One region of the Bordetella holmesii genome, then DNA from elsewhere that is predicted to be linked to it. Evidence: predicted binding sites of a transcription regulator. Region 1 holds the regulator's gene; each other region holds the start of a gene.

The links. The regulator sigma-54, encoded in region 1, starts transcription at its own class of promoters, with help from an activator protein. The targets are predictions, from matches to a motif close to TGGCANGNAANCTGCTTT.
Region 2: a site for sigma-54 is predicted at 1,718-1,735, ahead of atzF (allophanate hydrolase). Genes of this name have one in related genera too.
Region 3: a site for sigma-54 is predicted at 3,323-3,340, ahead of LK440_RS10580 (P-II family nitrogen regulator). Genes of this name have one in related genera too.
Region 4: a site for sigma-54 is predicted at 3,394-3,411, ahead of glnA (type I glutamate--ammonia ligase). Genes of this name have one in related genera too.

The regions. Positions count from the first base shown of each region.
Region 1 is NZ_CP085973.1:3,330,101-3,334,624, reverse strand. Features, by position in the region: gene leuA (2-isopropylmalate synthase) at 1-283, opposite strand, end outside; gene LK440_RS16065 (hypothetical protein) at 654-1,376, opposite strand; gene rpoN (RNA polymerase factor sigma-54) at 1,393-2,811, shown strand; gene LK440_RS16055 ((2Fe-2S)-binding protein) at 2,961-3,239, shown strand; gene LK440_RS16050 (DMT family transporter) at 3,375-4,283, shown strand.
Region 2 is NZ_CP085973.1:2,090,362-2,094,885, reverse strand. Features, by position in the region: gene LK440_RS10070 (M23 family metallopeptidase) at 1-359, shown strand, start outside; gene LK440_RS10065 (CopD family protein) at 363-965, opposite strand; gene LK440_RS10060 (YajQ family cyclic di-GMP-binding protein) at 964-1,446, shown strand; gene atzF (allophanate hydrolase) at 1,771-3,582, shown strand; gene LK440_RS10050 (COG4315 family predicted lipoprotein) at 3,742-4,116, shown strand; gene LK440_RS10045 (RNA polymerase sigma factor) at 4,129-4,524, shown strand, end outside.
Region 3 is NZ_CP085973.1:2,193,988-2,198,511, forward strand. Features, by position in the region: gene LK440_RS10565 (ISL3 family transposase) at 1-301, opposite strand, end outside; gene LK440_RS10570 (ISL3 family transposase) at 395-1,615, opposite strand; gene LK440_RS10575 (IS481-like element IS481 family transposase) at 2,182-3,132, shown strand; gene LK440_RS10580 (P-II family nitrogen regulator) at 3,380-3,718, shown strand; gene amt (ammonium transporter) at 3,766-4,524, shown strand, end outside.
Region 4 is NZ_CP085973.1:1,376,367-1,380,890, reverse strand. Features, by position in the region: gene ntrC (nitrogen regulation protein NR(I)) at 1-766, opposite strand, end outside; gene glnL (nitrogen regulation protein NR(II)) at 766-1,830, opposite strand; gene glnA (type I glutamate--ammonia ligase) at 1,924-3,336, opposite strand; gene hemW (radical SAM family heme chaperone HemW) at 3,518-4,524, opposite strand, start outside.

The DNA of each region.
Region 1 (4,524 bases):
TGCGCTTTTCGTCGATGAGTTTGCGCACGAAGTCAAAGTCGGTCTGCGACGCTGACGGGAAGCCGACTTCGATTTCCTTGAAACCGATTTTCACCAGTTGCTCGAAGAAGCGCATCTTGCGCTCCACGCTCATGGGCTCGATCAGCGATTGGTTGCCGTCACGCAGATCGGTGCTCATCCAGATCGGCGCTTTGGTGATGCGGCGGCTGGGCCAGGTACGCTCGGAGTAGTCACGAGCAAAGGGCTGGAACGGCACGTATTTGGTGGCGGGGTTGGCGAGCATCGGTAACACCTCAATCGGTTTCGACGGAATCCCGGCTATCTCGGGCGCGGCAAACCAGGATGGCGGTTTTGTGCCTGCGTCGGTCGCAGTGGGACCGAATTCACGGATTAAAACGGGGGAAAGACGAGTGGCGAACGTGTGGGTGCCGAGCTACCACAGGGCACTAGGCCCGGCAACCGATCGGTAGGTATAGCGATAGCGCTAGGGTGGCGACGCCGCCCTGGAGGGAGGATGCAAACGAACACGCAGCCACGGCCGATGCCGGTGCGCATGCGCATCCGGAAGCGGTCAATGGGGTGTGGTGTTTGTCAGCCATAGCCGTAAGTCAAACATATTTCGGCGCGGCGCGCAAATCGAACGCGCAACCAGGTCAGCGATCCGGCCCCAGGCTGGGTTCGCGCGGGCCGTCTTCCTGGCGCCAGGGCGAGCGGCCTGGCTCACGCGGCGCGCTGGCGCGTGGCGCCTCGATGATGGGTTGCGGCGAGCGCTCGCGTTCGGCCGGGCGACTGGCCTGATGCACGCCTGCGCGCGCAGATTCCGGCATCGGTTCACGCGGCGTGCTGCCGGGCAGATCCAGAATGGCGGCCTGTTCGCGGACCAGGGCGATCTTGCCGATCCGGTTGTGGCGCAACTCACGGCGGCTGCGTTGCAAGTCGCCTACCGTGAAAGGTTCTTCGCGATCTCCCCAGACCCAGCGCAGCACATCCACGGCCTCTTCACTGAGCCGCGACCGCAGTTGCGCCAGGACGTCGCGCGGGACGACCTGCGCCCTGCCGGCGGCTAGACTGCCATACAGCCAGCTGCGTGTGCTGAAGAACACGATCAGCGTCCAGATGAGGACCACACCCCACCAGAAATACGGATTGACCCGGGCGAGCATATCGACGGTTTGCTGGCCCATGCTGTGCAGGCCGTCGAAGGCAAGGGTTTTCCCGAAGCCGAGGAGCCAGGAGCTGGCGAGCAACCAGACGATGGCAATGACAGCCAGCACGATTGCCCTGAACACCAGTCGCGCAAGCGCCAGTTTGAGCAACGTTTGACCTATCAGTCGGCCATCCTGGCGAATGCGTTCGGGCGAAGTGGGATTCATCATGCAAAATATTGTACCTATGAGTCGTCCCGCCTTAGAACTTCGGCCTGGTCAGCATTTGACCCTGACCCCGCAACTGCAACAGTCCATCCGGCTGCTGCAGCTGTCTTCGCTGGATCTTGAGGCCGAAATCTCTCAAGCCCTGGCAGAGAATCCGTTGCTCGAACGCGACGAAACGCCGGCCGAGCAGATCGACAGCGATCCGCAGCGCGAAGCCAGTCTCGACACTGCCGATTCGGTGACGGACACGGAAATCCGGTTTGACGACATGCCGGGTTCGGGCGGCGTATACCCCGATGAGGACAGCGACTCGCCGGCCCGCAGCGACACTTTGCGCGAGCATCTGTTGCAGCAACTGGCGCTGACCCGCGCCGGTGTGCGCGACGCCGCGCTGGCCGCATTGCTCATCGACGAGCTGGACGATAACGGCTATCTCGGTTCGCCGCTGAGTGAAATCCTGCAATGGCTGCCCGCCGAGCTCGAGGTCGATGAGGATGAGCTGCGTGCGGCGCTGAGCTTGGTGCAGTCCTTCGACCCAACCGGCATCGGTGCGCGCGACATGGCCGAGTGCTTGCTGTTGCAATTGCGCCATCCTGACGTCGCGCGGCTGCCCGAAGCCGCATCGCCCGCCGTGCTGGGGTGCGCGCGCGAACTCTGTGGCCAGCATCTGGCGCTGCTGGCCACCGGTAATCCGGCGCGCCTGCGGGAGATGCTGCGCGTCGATGAGGCCACGCTGCGCGCCGCGCGGGCGCTGATCGTTCGGCTCGAGCCCCGGCCGGGCCGGGCCTGGACGGTGCCTGCGGCGGAGTACGCCGTGCCCGATGTGCTGGTGCGCAAAACGCGGCAAGGCTGGCAGGCGGTGCTCAATAGCGCGGTGATGCCGCGCCTGCAGGTCAACGGCCTGTACGCGCAAATGCTGTCCAATCAGCGCGAGGCTGCCTATGCCGGGCTGAATGCCCAGCTTCAGCAGGCGCGCTGGATGATCCGCAATGTCGAACAGCGCTTCGACACCATTTTGCGCGTCGCGCAGGCCATCGTCGCGCACCGGGCCGAGTTCTTCACCCGTGGCCCGGCGGCGATGCGGCCGCTCATTCTCAAAGACATCGCGGGCGAGCTCGGGCTGCACGAGTCGACGATCTCGCGGGCCACCACGCAGAAGTACATGCTCACTCCGTTTGGGACCATGGAGCTCAAACGATTTTTCGGCACGGGCGTGGCCATGGACAGCGGTGATTCGGCCTCGGCGACGGCCGTTCAGGAGCACATCCGGCAGATGGTGGCCGACGAAAACCGTGCCAAGCCGCTTTCGGATAGCCAAATCATGGAGCGCCTGGCCGGTCAGGGCATCGTCATTGCCCGCCGCACCGTGGCCAAATACCGCGAGGCCTTGCGCATTGCCCCGGCCGCCGTGCGCAAGGCCCAGGCCGCCGCGCGCTGAACCCGTGGTGGCAGCGGGTCGAGTCGCACGGGGGGTGATTCGTCACTTTTTTCAAGGAGTTGCGTGCGGGGCGCCAGGCTGAAAAATATTTTCCGGCTGGCTGGCTGGCTGGCTTGCTTGCGCTTTAATTTTTGTCGATAATCATTCGCATGTACGTTTGCATATGCAATGCCGTTACCGAACGCCAAGTCCGCGCCTGCGTGGATGCGGGCGCTAATTCGTTGGGCGATCTGCAATTCGAGCTGGGAGTTGCCTCCTGCTGCGGTTGCTGCGCCGCCACGGCCAGCGAATATCTTCCCGGCGGACGCGCCTCCAGCGTGTGCGACGTGCGCTCCATTGCCGTGCCGGCCAATCCCCCCGCGGCCATGCTCGAAGCCGACCGGCCTGCAGCCAATACGTTTCCCATTCCCCTGGTGGCCGCCGCCTGAAGGCGGTGCGCGCCCGTCAAGACGCCCTGCGGGGCGTTTTTTTCGTCTGTTGCAGGCGGCCACTTCCCACCTTGGGTTTGTCATAGTGGCTCGGCCGGTGGAGAATGCCTTGCATTCTCCCTACCTGCCTCAGCCATGAAAACCAGCGTCGATTCATCCGCCGCCGCCGCGCCCGAACGCACGGCCTGGGGCTCCATCGCGCTTTTCTGTGTGCTATGGAGCTCTGCCTTCGCAGCGGCCAAGATCGCCGTTCGCGACTGCCCTCCTCTGACCTTGCTGGCCGTACGATTCTGCATCGCAGGAGTGTTGATGATGGGTATGGCGGCATTGACGGGCGGCTTGCGTCTGCCATCACGCCGCGACCTGGCCGCGCTGATTGGCTTGGGGTTATTGAACAACGCGCTTTATCTGGGTTTGAGTTGGAGCGGCATGGCCACGTTGTCCTCGGCCTTTACGTCGGTGCTGATCAGCACCAACCCGTTGCTCATCGGCATCTTGGCCGGGCCCGTGTTGGGCGAGCGGCTGGGTTGGCGAAAATTGGTCGGGCTACTGCTCGGGCTGGCTGGCGTCGTGGTCATGCTGCGTTCTCGCTTGGCCGGTGCCGGCGCGCATGAGGACGTCCATGGCACCTTGCTCGTGCTCGGCGGCCTGATCGCGTTGGTCGCCGGTACGCTGGCCTACAAGAAACTCAAGCCTGCCGCCAATCTCTGGATGGCCACGGGAGTGCAGGCGCTGGCCGCTGGCGTGGCGCTTTGGCCTTTTGCCCTGCATTACGAGACGCTTGAGCAGGCGCGGTTGACGTTAAGCCTCGTGCTGAGCATGAGCTACACCATTGTGGCGGTCTCCATGGGCAGCTACTACCTGTGGTTTCTGATCCTGGGCCGCAGCAGCGCCACCTCGGCCAGCGCGTTGCATTTCCTCATGCCGCCGTTGGGCCTGTTCTTCGGCTGGCTGGTGTTGCGAGAACCCGTTTCGTGGCTCGACATGCTGGGCATTGTGCCCATTGCCTTCGGGATCTGGCTGGCGACACGACGCAACGTCTGAGTTTGTTGTTTATTGTCGGTGGCGAATTCGCGGTGTAAATGGGGCATTGCCGGGGGATTTTGCCGGCCGTTCCGCCTGCAAATACGCACGTGTTTTCGTCCGCCATGGCGCCGCAGCGCACGTCAATGCGTCATCGCGCGGACATTGCATTAAAAACAGAGATTCATTCTCATTCTTTTATCGCTTTCTTATTGCACTCGCAAAGCGATTTACCAAATGCGGGCAAACACTATGCGAGGCA
Region 2 (4,524 bases), 1.2 Mb from region 1:
GCTTGATCTGGCCGGCCGAGGGCAAGCTTACCCGCGGCTATAACGGATCCTCTTCCAATGGGCTGGTCATCGCCAATGTGTCCGGCTCGCCGGTGAAAGCCGCCGCCGCTGGCACGGTGGCCTACGCCAGCAACGGTTTGCGAGGGTATGGCAATCTGGTCATTGTGCGTCACGGGTCGACCTTCATCACCATCTACGCCCATAACCGCAAATTGCTGGTCAAGCAGGGGCAAAGCGTCAAGCAGGGCCAGCAAATAGCCGAGATGGGCAATAGCGACGCCAGTTCGAATCAGCTCTACTTTGAACTGCGGCGCGATGGCAAGCCCGTCGACCCGACTGGCGTGCTGCCCACACGCTGACGCTCAAAGCAGCACGGCGGCGACGATGAGCACGCCCAGCACCAGATTGACGCCCACCCAGGTCCGCAGCGTCGCGGCAACCTGAGCGCCGGCGGGCCAGTCGGCACGCTCGACGGCGGCATTCAACCGTGCAAAGAGGGCGTAGCGGACATAAAAATAGATCGCGGCCATGACCACGCCCAGCCCGGCCATGAGGTGCCAGGCAGGCGGGATGTTCAGACTGCCGCCGGTGGCTCGTACCTGAGAGGCGACATCCGCCAGCATCCACGCCCCGCTTGCCAGGGCAATCAGGATGGCTGCCAGTACCGCGCCCAGAAACCGCGCCAGCAGGCCGCGCAACGTCTGCAGCCGTAGGGGCGGCGGCAGACAGGCCAGCGCCGGCCGCACGAAAAACAAGGTATAGGCCATGCCGCCGAGCCAGAAAATGACGGCCAGCACATGCAGCAGTTTCACCACGTTGTAGACCATGGCCTTGCCTTGGAAGAGACGAAAGTCTTCATCATACTGGCGCGGGGGGCAAGGCTCATGAATTCGTCTTAAACTGGCGTTCAGGAGGCCGGGCAGGCTGCCCGGCCGTTTCAGAGCTTTCTTCAGGATTTGTTTCATGTCGAGTTTTGACGTGGTTTCCGAGGTCGACAAGCACGAGCTGACCAATGCGGTGGACCAGGCCAACCGGGAGTTGTCCACCCGTTTCGATTTCAAGGGCGCCAATGCCAAGTTTGAGCTGGAGGGCTATGTCGTCAATCAGATAGCCTCCAGCACCTTTCAACTCAAGCAGATGCTCGATATCTTGCGCGGCCGCCTGTCGGCTCGCAATATTGACGTGCGTTGCCTGGAGGAGGATGCCCCGCTCGAGAACCTGGGGGGAGCGCGCCAGAAGGTCACCGTCAAGCAGGGCATCGAGCAGGCCACGGCCAAGAAGCTGGTCGCCGCCATCAAGGCGAGCAAAGTCAAAGTCGAAAGCCAGATCAACGGCGACAAGCTGCGCATCACGGGCAAGAAGCGCGACGATCTGCAAGCCGTCATGCAGTTGCTGCGCAAGACGGATGTCGACCTGCCGCTGCAGTTCGACAACTTTCGCGACTAGATAGCAGCTGGATGGCGCGGCTGGCTGATCGGGCCTGCCGCACGGCCCGGCCGCCCGCATCGCAGGAGCCCCTGGGCGATGGCGGCAGGGCCGGTATGGTGCGTGCAGCACAACAACAGTGCGCGATCCGCCCGCCTGCCGTGCCTGGCCAGGTGCACGGCACAGGCCGGGCCAGGTGGGGCCGCGTGGCCTCAGCCGCCGGCCTAGGCCGGGGGGGCCATTGGAAAAATCGCTTCGGCGAACACGCCTGTTTGGCAGTGGCATGCAGAGGTGGCATGGCGCTTGCTTGCGTATCCAGACTTGTACACAAGAAAGGATTCCAGCATGAATACATACGCCGCACCAATCCTGGGATGGACCTTGGCGCAATGGCGCCAGGCGTACCGTGAGGGTGCTACGCCCGAAGCGCTACTCGCTGCTTTTACGGCGGACAGCGGTCATGACAACGCCTGGATTGCCGGCCTGAGCGCGGCCGGGCTGGCGGATCAATTGTCAGGTCTGGCACGGCTGCTGCATCGCGCCGGCGGAGATAGGGAGCGTTTGCCGCTATATGGCGTGCCCTTTGCGGTCAAGGATAATATCGACGCGCAGGGCTGGCCCACGACGGCGGCCTGCCCGACGTTTTCTTATGTGCCGGATACGGATGCCACCGTGGTGAGCAGATTGCGCTCGGCCGGTGCCATCCTGGTGGGCAAGACCAACCTTGATCAGTTTGCTACCGGTCTGGTGGGTACGCGCTCTCCACATGGACCCGTGCGCAATACGTTCGATGCAGACTACATCAGCGGCGGCTCGAGCTCGGGCTCGGCCTCGGTGGTCGCGCGCGGTTTGGTGCCGTTCTCGTTGGGCACGGATACCGCCGGCTCCGGGCGCGTACCCGCCGGGTTCAACAACATTGTGGGCTTAAAGCCTACCCGAGGGTGGCTCAGCACGGCAGGCGTCGTGCCGGCCTGCCGGACGCTGGATTGCGTCTCGGTTTTTGCGCTGACCGTCGAGGACGCCCTCGCGGTGGCGGACATTGCGGGTGGCTTCGACGGTGCGGACCCTTACTCGCGCGCCGAGCCATTGGGCGCGCGCATCTCCTGGCAGGCGCCAGCGCGCGTGGCGGTGCCGGCGCAATGCGAATTTTTTGGCGATGAGGCGGCTCGCCGCGTGCATGAGGAAGCCCTGGAGCGCTTGCGTCAGATGGGCGTGCATATCGAGGCGATCGACTTCACGCCTTTCGAAGAATTGGCCACGTTGCTGTATCAGGGTCCCTGGGTCGCCGAGCGCTTTGCCGCCGTCCAGTCGGTCTGGCGTGACCAGCCCGAGGCGATGGATCCGGTGGTGCGCGGCATTGTGGAGCAGGCCCAAAACTTCAGCGCCACCGATGCCTTCGTTGCCGAGTATCGCCGCGCCGCGCTGGCCCGACGAATTCAGGACACACTGGCAGGCTTCGATGCGCTGGTCGTGCCGACATCGCCTTCCATTTATCGCATAGAGCAGTTGCAGGCCGATCCGGTGACGCTCAATTCACGGTTGGGTTTCTACACCAACTTTGCCAACTTGGCCGACCTGTCGGCGCTAGCCGTACCAGCGGGCATGCGCGACGACGGCTTGCCTGCGGGTATCACGTTTATTGGTCTGACCTGGCAGGACCACGGATTGGCCGCGTTTGGTCAACGCTGGCAGCGTGCGTTGGATCTACCCATGGGTGCTACTGGCAGGCCATTGCCGCCTGCCGACGTGCTGCCGATCTCGGTCGATACCGTCCGCGTAGCCGTGGTCGGTGCGCATCTGAGTGGCATGCCGCTCAATCATCAGTTGATCTCACGGCAGGCGACGTTGGCGGAGCAGACGCGAACGGCCGCCCGCTATCGCCTTTATGCGCTGGCCAATACGACGCCGCCAAAGCCGGGCCTGGTGCGCGGGGAGCACGAGGGGGCGAGTATCGACGTGGAGCTTTGGGACGTGCCCAGTGTGCATTTCGGGTCATTCGTGGCGTTGATCTCCGCGCCGTTGGGCATAGGCACGCTGGAGCTGGCCGACGGCCGCCAGGTCAAAGGCTTTATCTGCGAGCCTTACGGACTGCAGGGCGCGCGCGACATCACCGCTTATGGGGGGTGGCGCGCTTTTGTCGCCGACGCTCAGCGCTGACTCAGAGGCGCAGCATCATGGTCGAGACGATGCCTATCGCGATCCTGGGTGAGGTCGTGCGGCGGGCACAGAGATTTTTTCGGGGTGTCAGGGAATATCGGCCCCCGAGCCGACGTCTATGGTTTCGCAACACCTGACTTCCACTCTAGGAGCGAGACGATGAAACGACATTACGCTTACCTGGCCCTGGTGGGCCTGAGCCTGATCGCCGGCGGTGCTCAAGCGCAGGCGCCGGCCAAGGCCGAAGCCGGCATGCTGGTCGATGCCAAGGGCATGACGCTATACACCTTTGACAAGGACAGTGCCGGTAGCGGCAAGAGCGTATGCAACGATGCGTGCGCCAAGGCGTGGCCGCCATTGGTCGCGCCGGCCGGCGCCAACGCACAGGGAGACTGGAGCATCGTCACACGCGACGATGGCAGCAAACAGTGGGCCTATAAAGGCAAACCGCTGTACCTCTTTGCCAAAGACAGCAAGGCCGGCGAGAAAGCGGGCGACAACGTCAAGGACGTGTGGCACATTGTGAAGCCCTGATAAGGGATTCTCATGTCCGGCGATATCGAAGCCCTGATCGTGGCCTGCATTCCCAGCCTGCGGCGCTATGCGCGGGGGCTGACGGGCGATCGTGATCGGGCCGATGATCTGGTGCAGGACACGCTGGAGCGGGCCTGGCGCCGCTATTCGCGCTGGCAGCGCCGTGGCGAGCTGCGGGCCTGGATGTTCGGCATCATGCACAACCATTTCATCGACGGGCTGCGCGCGCAAAAGCGCCAGCCCGAGCTCGCCGGCGAGACGGCTCTGCAGGACTTGCCTGCGCGCCCCACGCAGGATGACGGTCTGGCCGTGCGCGATCTCGACCGCTCTTTGGCCCGACTGTCGGCCGACCAACGCGCCATTATTTTGCTGATCTCGGTGGAGGAGTTCAGCTATGAGGAAGCGGCC
Region 3 (4,524 bases), 1.1 Mb from region 1:
GGTAACGGCCCAGCCAGCTCAGCCTCTCCAGATGCGGTCCACCGCACTGCTCGCACCAGACCCGCCGACGCGGCACTACCAGCGTCACTCGCAGCGCCATTAGCGGCAGATCCCGCACCCGGCGCGTGGTCGTCTCATGCACCTGCCGACATCGGTTGCCGCAGTGCTCGCAGTGCATCGTTCGCGCTGAAGGCTTCAGGTAAATCGTGACCGTCCGGCTCTCACCTTCAGGCCACACGACCCGCTCCACCCGATAACCTTCCCACCCACCCAACCTCTCGATCGTCTTGCGGTCCAGCATGATCCCGGCCTTGATCCTTGAAAAATCAAGGATCAAGCGTAACGGCAATCAAGCACGGCTCCACGCTATTCCGCGATGAACCAAAAAAAAGGTTCATCGAGGAATACCGGGGAATGCAGACCGGATCTTGAGGAAGAAGTACTCCTGATCGCGGTAGCCGTAGGCGCGGCGCTTGATGACTTTGATGGTGTTGTTGATGCCCTCGACGATGCTGGTGTTGAGCCGGTGGCGACAGCGAGACAGAATCCCGTGCAGATAGGCTTTTAGCTTGAGCGCGAAGTGAGCCAAGGCGGCGATGCCGCTGCCCTGAGCCTGTTGCAGCCAGTGATCCCATGCCTGGCGGGCGTAGCCGGGGTGTTGGTAGAACCACAGCTGTTTGAGCTCATCGCGCATCAGATAAGCGGTGAGCAAGGGCTGGTTGGCCTGGAGCAACTCGTCCAACTTTACCGATTGGCACGGATCGAGGTTTTTGCGATTGCGCAGCAGTAGCCAGCGACTGGACTTGATCACCCGGCGGGCCGGCTTGTCGTGCCGCAACTGGTTCGCTTGGTCTACACGCACCCGGTCTATCACTTCACGGCCGTACTTGGCCACGACGTGGAACAGGTCGTAGACGATCTCGGCGTTGGGGCAGTTGGCCTGGATCTCCAGCTCATAGGCCGTCGTCATGTCGATCGCTACGGCCCGGATCTGCTGGGCAACCCCAGTTGGCAGTTGTTCGAAGAAGGCTCTGGCCGTCTCGCGCGAGCGGCCATCACCGATCCATAGCACCTGACGGCGGATCGGATCGACAACGACCGTGGCATAACGATGGCCCTTGTGTAGAGCGAACTCGTCCATCGCTAGGTAGTGGATCTGACTCCAGTCCGGCTCTTGGATCGCCCGTCGCAGCAGGGCCTTGTCCAGCGCCTTGACCGTGTGCCAACCCAGTTGGAAGAAGCGCGCCACGGCCAGAATGTTGCTGGACTCAAGCAACTGGCTGACCGCCTCGGCCAGCCGGTCGGTCACTCGCTGGTAACGGCCCAGCCAGCTCAGCCTCTCCAGATGCGGTCCACCGCACTGCTCGCACCAGACCCGCCGACGCGGCACTACCAGCGTCACTCGCAGCGCCATTAGCGGCAGATCCCGCACCCGGCGCGTGGTCGTCTCATGCACCTGCCGACATCGGTTGCCGCAGTGCTCGCAGTGCATCGTTCGCGCTGAAGGCTTCAGGTAAATCGTGACCGTCCGGCTCTCACCTTCAGGCCACACGACCCGCTCCACCCGATAACCTTCCCACCCACCCAACCTCTCGATCGTCTTGCGGTCCAGCATGATCCCGGCCTTGATCCTTGAAAAATCAAGGATCAAGCGTAACGGCAATCAAGCACGGCTCCACGCTATTCCGCGATGAACCAAAAAAAAGCGGCCCGGAGACGGCGCCGCCTTTCAAAGCACAGGAGAAAAACGGCATCGCCAAAGCGGCGACTCCGGGCCAGCCGCCCTAGACCGGCCCACATGACGGTGCGAAAACCGATTGCCGCGACCTTCACACCGAGGCGGGCCTGTTGCAGGGCCCGCACTGAATTGATTCTTCATTAGCTACGGCCCCGCAACAAGCGACTAGCTGTAATCCGGCGTTTCAAACATGACAAAGCATGCCGGCCGATGGGCATCTACGTGGTATCCGCTGCCATGCTGGCCACCACCCCGCCAAGGCGCCTGACCCGGCCAGCAAGGCTCCGGCAGGCCAACGCGGGGCGCCAGCCCGCCAGCCATCCACCGACGCGCTGCGCCATCTAGCTGTGAAGATTCAATAGGTTGTATGCATGGTTCATCCGAACCGGATTTGAGAAACTGGAAATCGCCAACCCCCCAGTTCACTCAAGGAGCCCGGCCGGATGAACACCCATAAGCATGCCCGATTGACCTTCCTACGTCGCCTCGAAATGGTCCAGCAATTGATCGCCCATCAAGTTTGTGTGCCTGAAGCGGCCCGCGCCTATGGGGTCACCGCGCCGACTGTGCGCAAATGGCTGGGCCGCTTTCTGGCTCAGGGCCAGGCGGGCTTGGCCGATGCGTCCTCGCGCCCGACGGTCTCGCCCCGAGCGATTGCGCCGGCCAAGGCGCTGGCTATCGTGGAGCTGCGCCGCAAGCGGCTGACCCAAGCGCGCATCGCCCAGGCGCTGGGCGTGTCAGCCAGCACCGTCAGCCGCGTCCTGGCCCGCGCCGGTCTGTCGCACCTGGCCGACCTGGAGCCGGCCGAGCCGGTGGTGCGCTACGAGCATCAGGCCCCCGGCGATCTGCTGCACATCGACATCAAGAAGCTGGGACGTATCCAGCGCCCTGGCCACCGGGTCACGGGCAACCGACGCGATACCGTTGAGGGGGCCGGCTGGGACTTCGTCTTCGTGGCCATCGATGACCACGCCCGCGTGGCCTTCACCGACATCCACCCCGACGAGCGCTTCCCCAGCGCCGTCCAGTTCCTCAAGGACGCAGTGGCCTACTACCAGCGCCTGGGCGTGACCATCCAGCGCTTGCTCACCGACAATGGCTCGGCCTTTCGCAGCCGCGCCTTCGCCGCGCTGTGCCATGAGCTGGGCATCAAGCACCGCTTTACCCGACCTTACCGCCCACAGACCAATGGCAAGGCCGAACGCTTCATCCAGTCGGCCTTGCGTGAGTGGGCTTACGCTCACACCTACCAGAACTCCCAACACCGAGCCGATGCCATGAAATCCTGGCTACACCACTACAACTGGCATCGACCCCACCAAGGCATCGGGCGCGCTGTACCCATCTCCAGACTCAACCTGGACGAATACAACCTATTGACAGTTCACAGCTAGCCCAGCAATTTGCAACACTTCTACGGCCCCCCCGGCACCGCATCACCCATCATCGCCGCATGCAAGGTGCGCAAAGCTTGCGCACTGCATTGATGCGAAATGCTCGCACATACGCACTGCTTTGGTGCCAACGCGCAACGGCGGTGCCTCCCAAAGCGGTTTCCTCGCCCAGGCACCGGGACAGAAAAGGTGGCATGGAACTTGCTTCAATCTCCATGCCCACGTGCAACCATGAGAGGAATAAGCCATGAAACTTGTCATCGCCATCATCAAGCCATTCAAGCTGGACGAAGTGCGGGTGGCGCTGTCCGGGATCGGTGTCCAGGGTCTGACTGTCACTGAAGTCAAGGGCTTCGGACGCCAGAAAGGTCACACCGAGCTCTACCGCGGCGCGGAGTACGCCGTTGATTTTCTGCCCAAGCTGCGGGTCGAGGCCGCAGTACCCGACCACCTCGTCGACCAGGTCGTCGAAGCGATCGAGCAAGCAGCCCGCACCGGCAAGATCGGGGACGGAAAGATCTTCACCGCTGCGCTGGAGCAAGTCATTCGCATCCGCACCGGTGAGGCCGGCGAAGCCGCCCTCTGAGAACGAACGCAAGAAAAAGAATCAAGACCCTATTGGAGCCATGAAAAATGGATAAAGCGGATATCTCCTGGTTGATGGTGTCGACCCTGCTCGTGCTGATGATGGCCGTGCCGGGTTTGGCCCTGTTCTACGGTGGCCTGGTGCGTAGCAAGAACGTGTTGTCGGTTCTCATGCAGGTGTTGTGCGCCTTCGTGCTGGCCGTCGTGCTGTGGTTCATTTACGGCTACTCCTTGGCCTTTACCGAAGGCAACGCCTTCTTCGGCGGACTGTCGCGGGCTTTCTTCTCCGGCATGTTCACTGTGACAGACGGCAAATATGCGATGTCGGCCACGCTGACCGAGCTGCTGTTCGCTTCCTTCCAGGCAACATTCGCGGGCATCACCTGCGCGCTGATCGTCGGCAGCTTTGCCGAACGCGCTCGCTTCTCGGCGGTGCTGCTGTTCACGGTGATCTGGTTCACGTTTGCCTACATCCCCATCGCACACATGGTCTGGTTTGCCTCCGAGACGGCCCCTGGTCTGCTCAATGCTCATGGGGCGCTAGACTTCGCAGGCGGTACCGTCGTGCACATCAACGCTGGCGTAGCCGGCCTGGTGGGTGCCCACGTGATCGGCAAGCGCGTGGGCTACGGCCGTGAAGCGATACAGCCGCACAACCTGCCCATGACCTATACCGGCGCGATGTTGCTGTGGGTGGGCTGGTTCGGCTTCAACGCCGGTTCGGCCTTGGCCGCCAACGAAACGGCCACCCTGGCCTTCTTCAACACCATGATCGCCACTGCTGCGGCCGTGTTGGCCTGGGTCGCT
Region 4 (4,524 bases), 1.7 Mb from region 1:
CCAGCACGCGCAGCAAACGCGTCTGCAGCTCGATGGGCATATCGCCGATTTCGTCTAGAAACAGCGTGCCGCCATGTGCCTCTTCGAAGCGGCCACGACGCAAGGTGTTGGCGCCCGTAAATGCACCGCGCTCATGACCGAAGAGCTCGGCCTCGAGCAGATCGCGAGGAATTGCCGCTGCGTTCAAGGCGACGAACGGGCCTCCTGCACGCGCGCCATGACCATGCAAAGCCCGTGCAACCAATTCCTTACCTGTGCCGGACTCTCCGGTGATCAGGACGGTGACCTTCGATTGCGCCAGACGCCCGATGGCACGGAAGACTTCCTGCATCGCCGTCGATGATGACTGCGTCATCATGTAGCGATCGTTGACCGATGCGTCAGCCTCGGCCTCGGTCTGGGGCTCCACTTCCTGCATGGCGCGCTGGATAAGCGCCACGGCCTCGTTGACATCGAAAGGCTTGGCCAGGTAGTCGAATGCGCCGCCCTGGAAGGCGGAGACCGTACTATCGAGATCGGCGAACGCCGTCATGACGATGACAGGTAGGCCGGCATGCCGCTCCTTGATCTGCCGCAGCAGATCAAGGCCATCGCCGCCCGGCATGCGAATATCGGACACCAGCGCCGAAGGCATATCGCGCGTGAGCGCGTCAAGGACGTCGGCAGCCTGGGAAAAGCTGCGCGTGGCAATCCCGGCGCGGGCCAGGGCTTTTTCCAGCACCCAACGGATCGCCTGATCGTCGTCAACTATCCATACGGGTTTCATCAGAAGGGCTCCATCGGTAATACCAGGCGGAATTCAGTGTGGCCAGGCCGAGACTCGAATTCGATAATGCCGCCGTGTTGCTGTACGAAATCCTGCGCCAGGCTCAGGCCCAACCCGGTTCCGCCCGCGCGGGCGGTCACCAGGGGATGAAAAATACGGTCACGTATGTGCTCTGGAACTCCCGGGCCGTTGTCGATAATGGACAACACCAGCGCCAGACGATGATGACGATGAGCCAGCATGACCTGCCTGGCCACCCGCGTGCGCAGGGTGATCAGGCGCGGCGAAACACCGGAGCCGGGTTTTTGCAGCACCAGTTCCTGGGCTGCATTGCGCGCCACGTTGAGCACGGCCTGCATCAGGCGCGCAGCGTCACCCTGCACGTCAGGCATGGAAGCGTCGTAGTCGCGCACAATGCCGACGTCATCACGGAACTCGGCCTGAATGAGCGCGCATACGCGCTCGCAGATTTCGTGAATATTGACCGGGCGCGCATGCAGCGGCACGCGTTGCGGACCGCTCAGGCGATCCACCAGAGCCTGCAAGCGGTCGGCCTCGGAAATAATGACTTGGGTGTACTCAGCCAGCGCCGGGCTAGGCAGCTCGGCTTCCAGCAACTGCGCTGCGCCACGCAGACCGCCCAGAGGATTCTTGACCTCGTGGGCAAGATTGCGCAGCAGCTCACGATGGGACTCGATCTCGTCGACCAGGCGATGATTGCGGTCGGCCAGCACTCGCTGCTCGATCTCGCGCGTCTCGACCAACACAGGCCAGCGCTGGCCCGGGCAGGAAACCGTCGTCACGTTGACTTCGATCGATTCGTTGGCGCGGCGCAAGGAAGACAGTTGACGTACGTCGGAAAATTTGCCGCCGACGGCGCCATCTATGGAATTCTGTAAGGCTTCTGGGTGGTCAAACAGCGTGGGCGCTGCCTGGCCGCGCAACTGTTTGCGGGATCGGCCGAAGAGATCCTCGGCAGCGGCATTGGCATACTCGATATGGCCACGCTCGTTCAACAGGAAAACGGAGGTGGCAAGCAACTCAAAGGCATCTACATTCGTCATGTGGGCTCCGGGGCGGGAAAGTCGGCGGGTCGAATGACCCGCCCCTAGCAGACTCCGCCCACGCAAGCGGACGGGGTCTTCAGCCTCGGTGTATTACAGGCTGTAGTACATGTCGAACTCGACCGGATGGGTCGTCATGCGCAGGCGCGTGACGTCAGCCATCTTGAGTTCGATGTACGCATCCAGCATTTCATTGCTGAACACACCGCCACGGGTCAGGAACTCGCGATCCTTGTCCAGAGCGGCCAGAGCCTCTTCCAGCGAAGCGCACACCCTCGGGATCTTTGCATCCTCTTCCGGCGGCAGATCGTACAGATTCTTGTCGGCGGGATCGCCGGGGTGAATCTTGTTCTGCACACCGTCCAGACCAGCCATCATCAAGGCCGAGAAGGCCAGGTAGGGATTGGCCAGGGGATCCGGGAAGCGGGTTTCGATACGGCGGCCCTTGGGGTTGCCCACGTAAGGAATGCGGATCGAGGCCGAACGGTTGCGGGCCGAGTAAGCCAGTTTGACCGGGGCTTCGAAGTGCGGGACCAGACGCTTGTAGGAGTTGGTGCCGGGGTTGGTGATGGCGTTCAGGGCACGAGCGTGCTTGATGATGCCGCCGATGTAGTACAGAGCAAAGTCAGACAGACCAGCATAGCCATTGCCTGCGAACAGGTTCTGACCATCCTTCCAGATGGATTGGTGCACGTGCATGCCGGAACCGTTGTCGCCGACGATGGGCTTGGGCATGAAGGTGGCGGTCTTGCCATAGGCGTGGGCCACGTTGTGGATCACGTACTTGACGATCTGGTTCCAGTCACCGCGGGTAACCAGCGTGCTGAACTTGGTACCGATTTCGAGTTGGCCGGGAGCAGCCACTTCGTGGTGGTGCACTTCAACCGGCACGCCCATCTGTTCCATCAACAGGCACATTTCCGAACGCATGTCCTGGAAGGAATCGACAGGGGGAACGGGGAAGTAGCCGCCCTTGAGACCCGGACGGTGGCCCATGTTGCCGCCTTCGAACTCCAGGCCGGAGGACCACGGGGCCTCTTCGGACTTGATCTTGACGAAGGTGCCGGACATGTCGGTGTTCCAGGTCACGCCATCGAAGACGAAGAACTCGGGTTCCGGACCGAAGAAGGCGGTATCGCCCAGGCCTGAGGACTTCAGGTAGGCTTCGGCGCGCTTGGCCAGCGAGCGCGGGTCGCGGTCGTAGCCCTTCATGTCGGAGGGTTCGACGGCGTCGCAGGTCAGGATCATCGTCGCTTCTTCGCGGAACGGATCCAGATTGGCGGTATTGACGTCGGGAATGAGCAGCATGTCGGAAACTTCGATGCCCTTCCAGCCCGGGATCGACGAACCATCGAAAGCCTGGCCGCTTTCCAGCTTGTCTTCATCGACAGTGTGGGCAGGCACCGAGACGTGGTGCTCGCGACCGAGCGTATCGGTGAAGCGGAAATCTACGAACTTGACTTCGTTATCGGCGATCTGTTTGAGAACGTCTTGTGGGCTTGCCATGTCATCTCCATTGGGTAAAAGCGTCACGGGCATAGTGCCCGACAGGCCTAGAAAGCTAAAGCAATATGCGTGCCAGGTTTATCCCTGGGGAAATCCCGAGGCAGAACACAAGCCGAGCTCAATTTAGCACCATTGTTGTGCAAAATACAGGGCATGATTGCCTCATTGTGGTGCGTTTTGTTTACAGGAAGATTTCCTGCAGATCATTCAGGAAGCGCCAACCCAGGGCAGTGGCGCGCAAACGCGTCGGGTCGGCGTCAAGCAGGCCGCGCTGCGTGGCCGCCTCCAATTGGTGCGCAATACCGGCCAGCGACAAGCCAGTACGCTCGGAAAAGGTGCTGGCTGCCACCCCGTCCTTCAAACGCAGTGCATTGAGCATGAACTCAAAAGGCAGCTCTTGCTGCCCGACCTGGCGGGACTCGGCAATGTGGCTGCCATCCTGCGCCATGGCTTTGGCCATCCAGGATTCCGGATTGCGATGACGGGCTTGGCGAATGATGCGGTCGTGAAAAGACAGCTTCCCGTGAGCCCCTGGCCCTAAGCCGAGATAGTCTCCGAATTCCCAGTAATTGACATTGTGTTTGCTGCGCCCCCCAGCCCGTGCGTATGCCGACACCTCGTAGCGGGCCAACCCGGCCTCGCCCAGCGTCGCCTTTACCGCATCCTGCATGAGCGCGCTGAGATCGTCGTCCGGGACTTCGGGCGGGTACTTGGCAAAGACCGTATTGGGCTCCAGCGTCAGGTGATACATGGACAGGTGCTCGGTGCCAAACCCCAGCGCCTGACGTACATCGTCAAGACAGGCGTCGAGGTCCTGACCCGGCAGCGCAAACATCAGGTCCAGATTGACGCGTGGCACGGCCCGTTGCGCCATATCGATGGCCGCGCGTGCCTGGTTGGCATCATGAATCCGTCCCAGTTTGCGCAACTGGGTATCGTCAAAACTCTGGATGCCCAGTGACAGCCGGTTCACACCGCTGGCACCATAGTCCATGAAGCGCCCCGCTTCCGCCGTCCCCGGGTTCGCTTCCATGGTGATTTCGGCGTCGGGCCATAGGTTCAGGCAGGCCCGCAGCATGGCCAGCAACTCGTCCAATCCGGCCGAGGAAAGCAGGCTGGGAGTGCCGCCGCCAATGAACACGGATATGACCTGCCGCCCCCAGATCAGCGGCAGGGATTGCTCCAGGT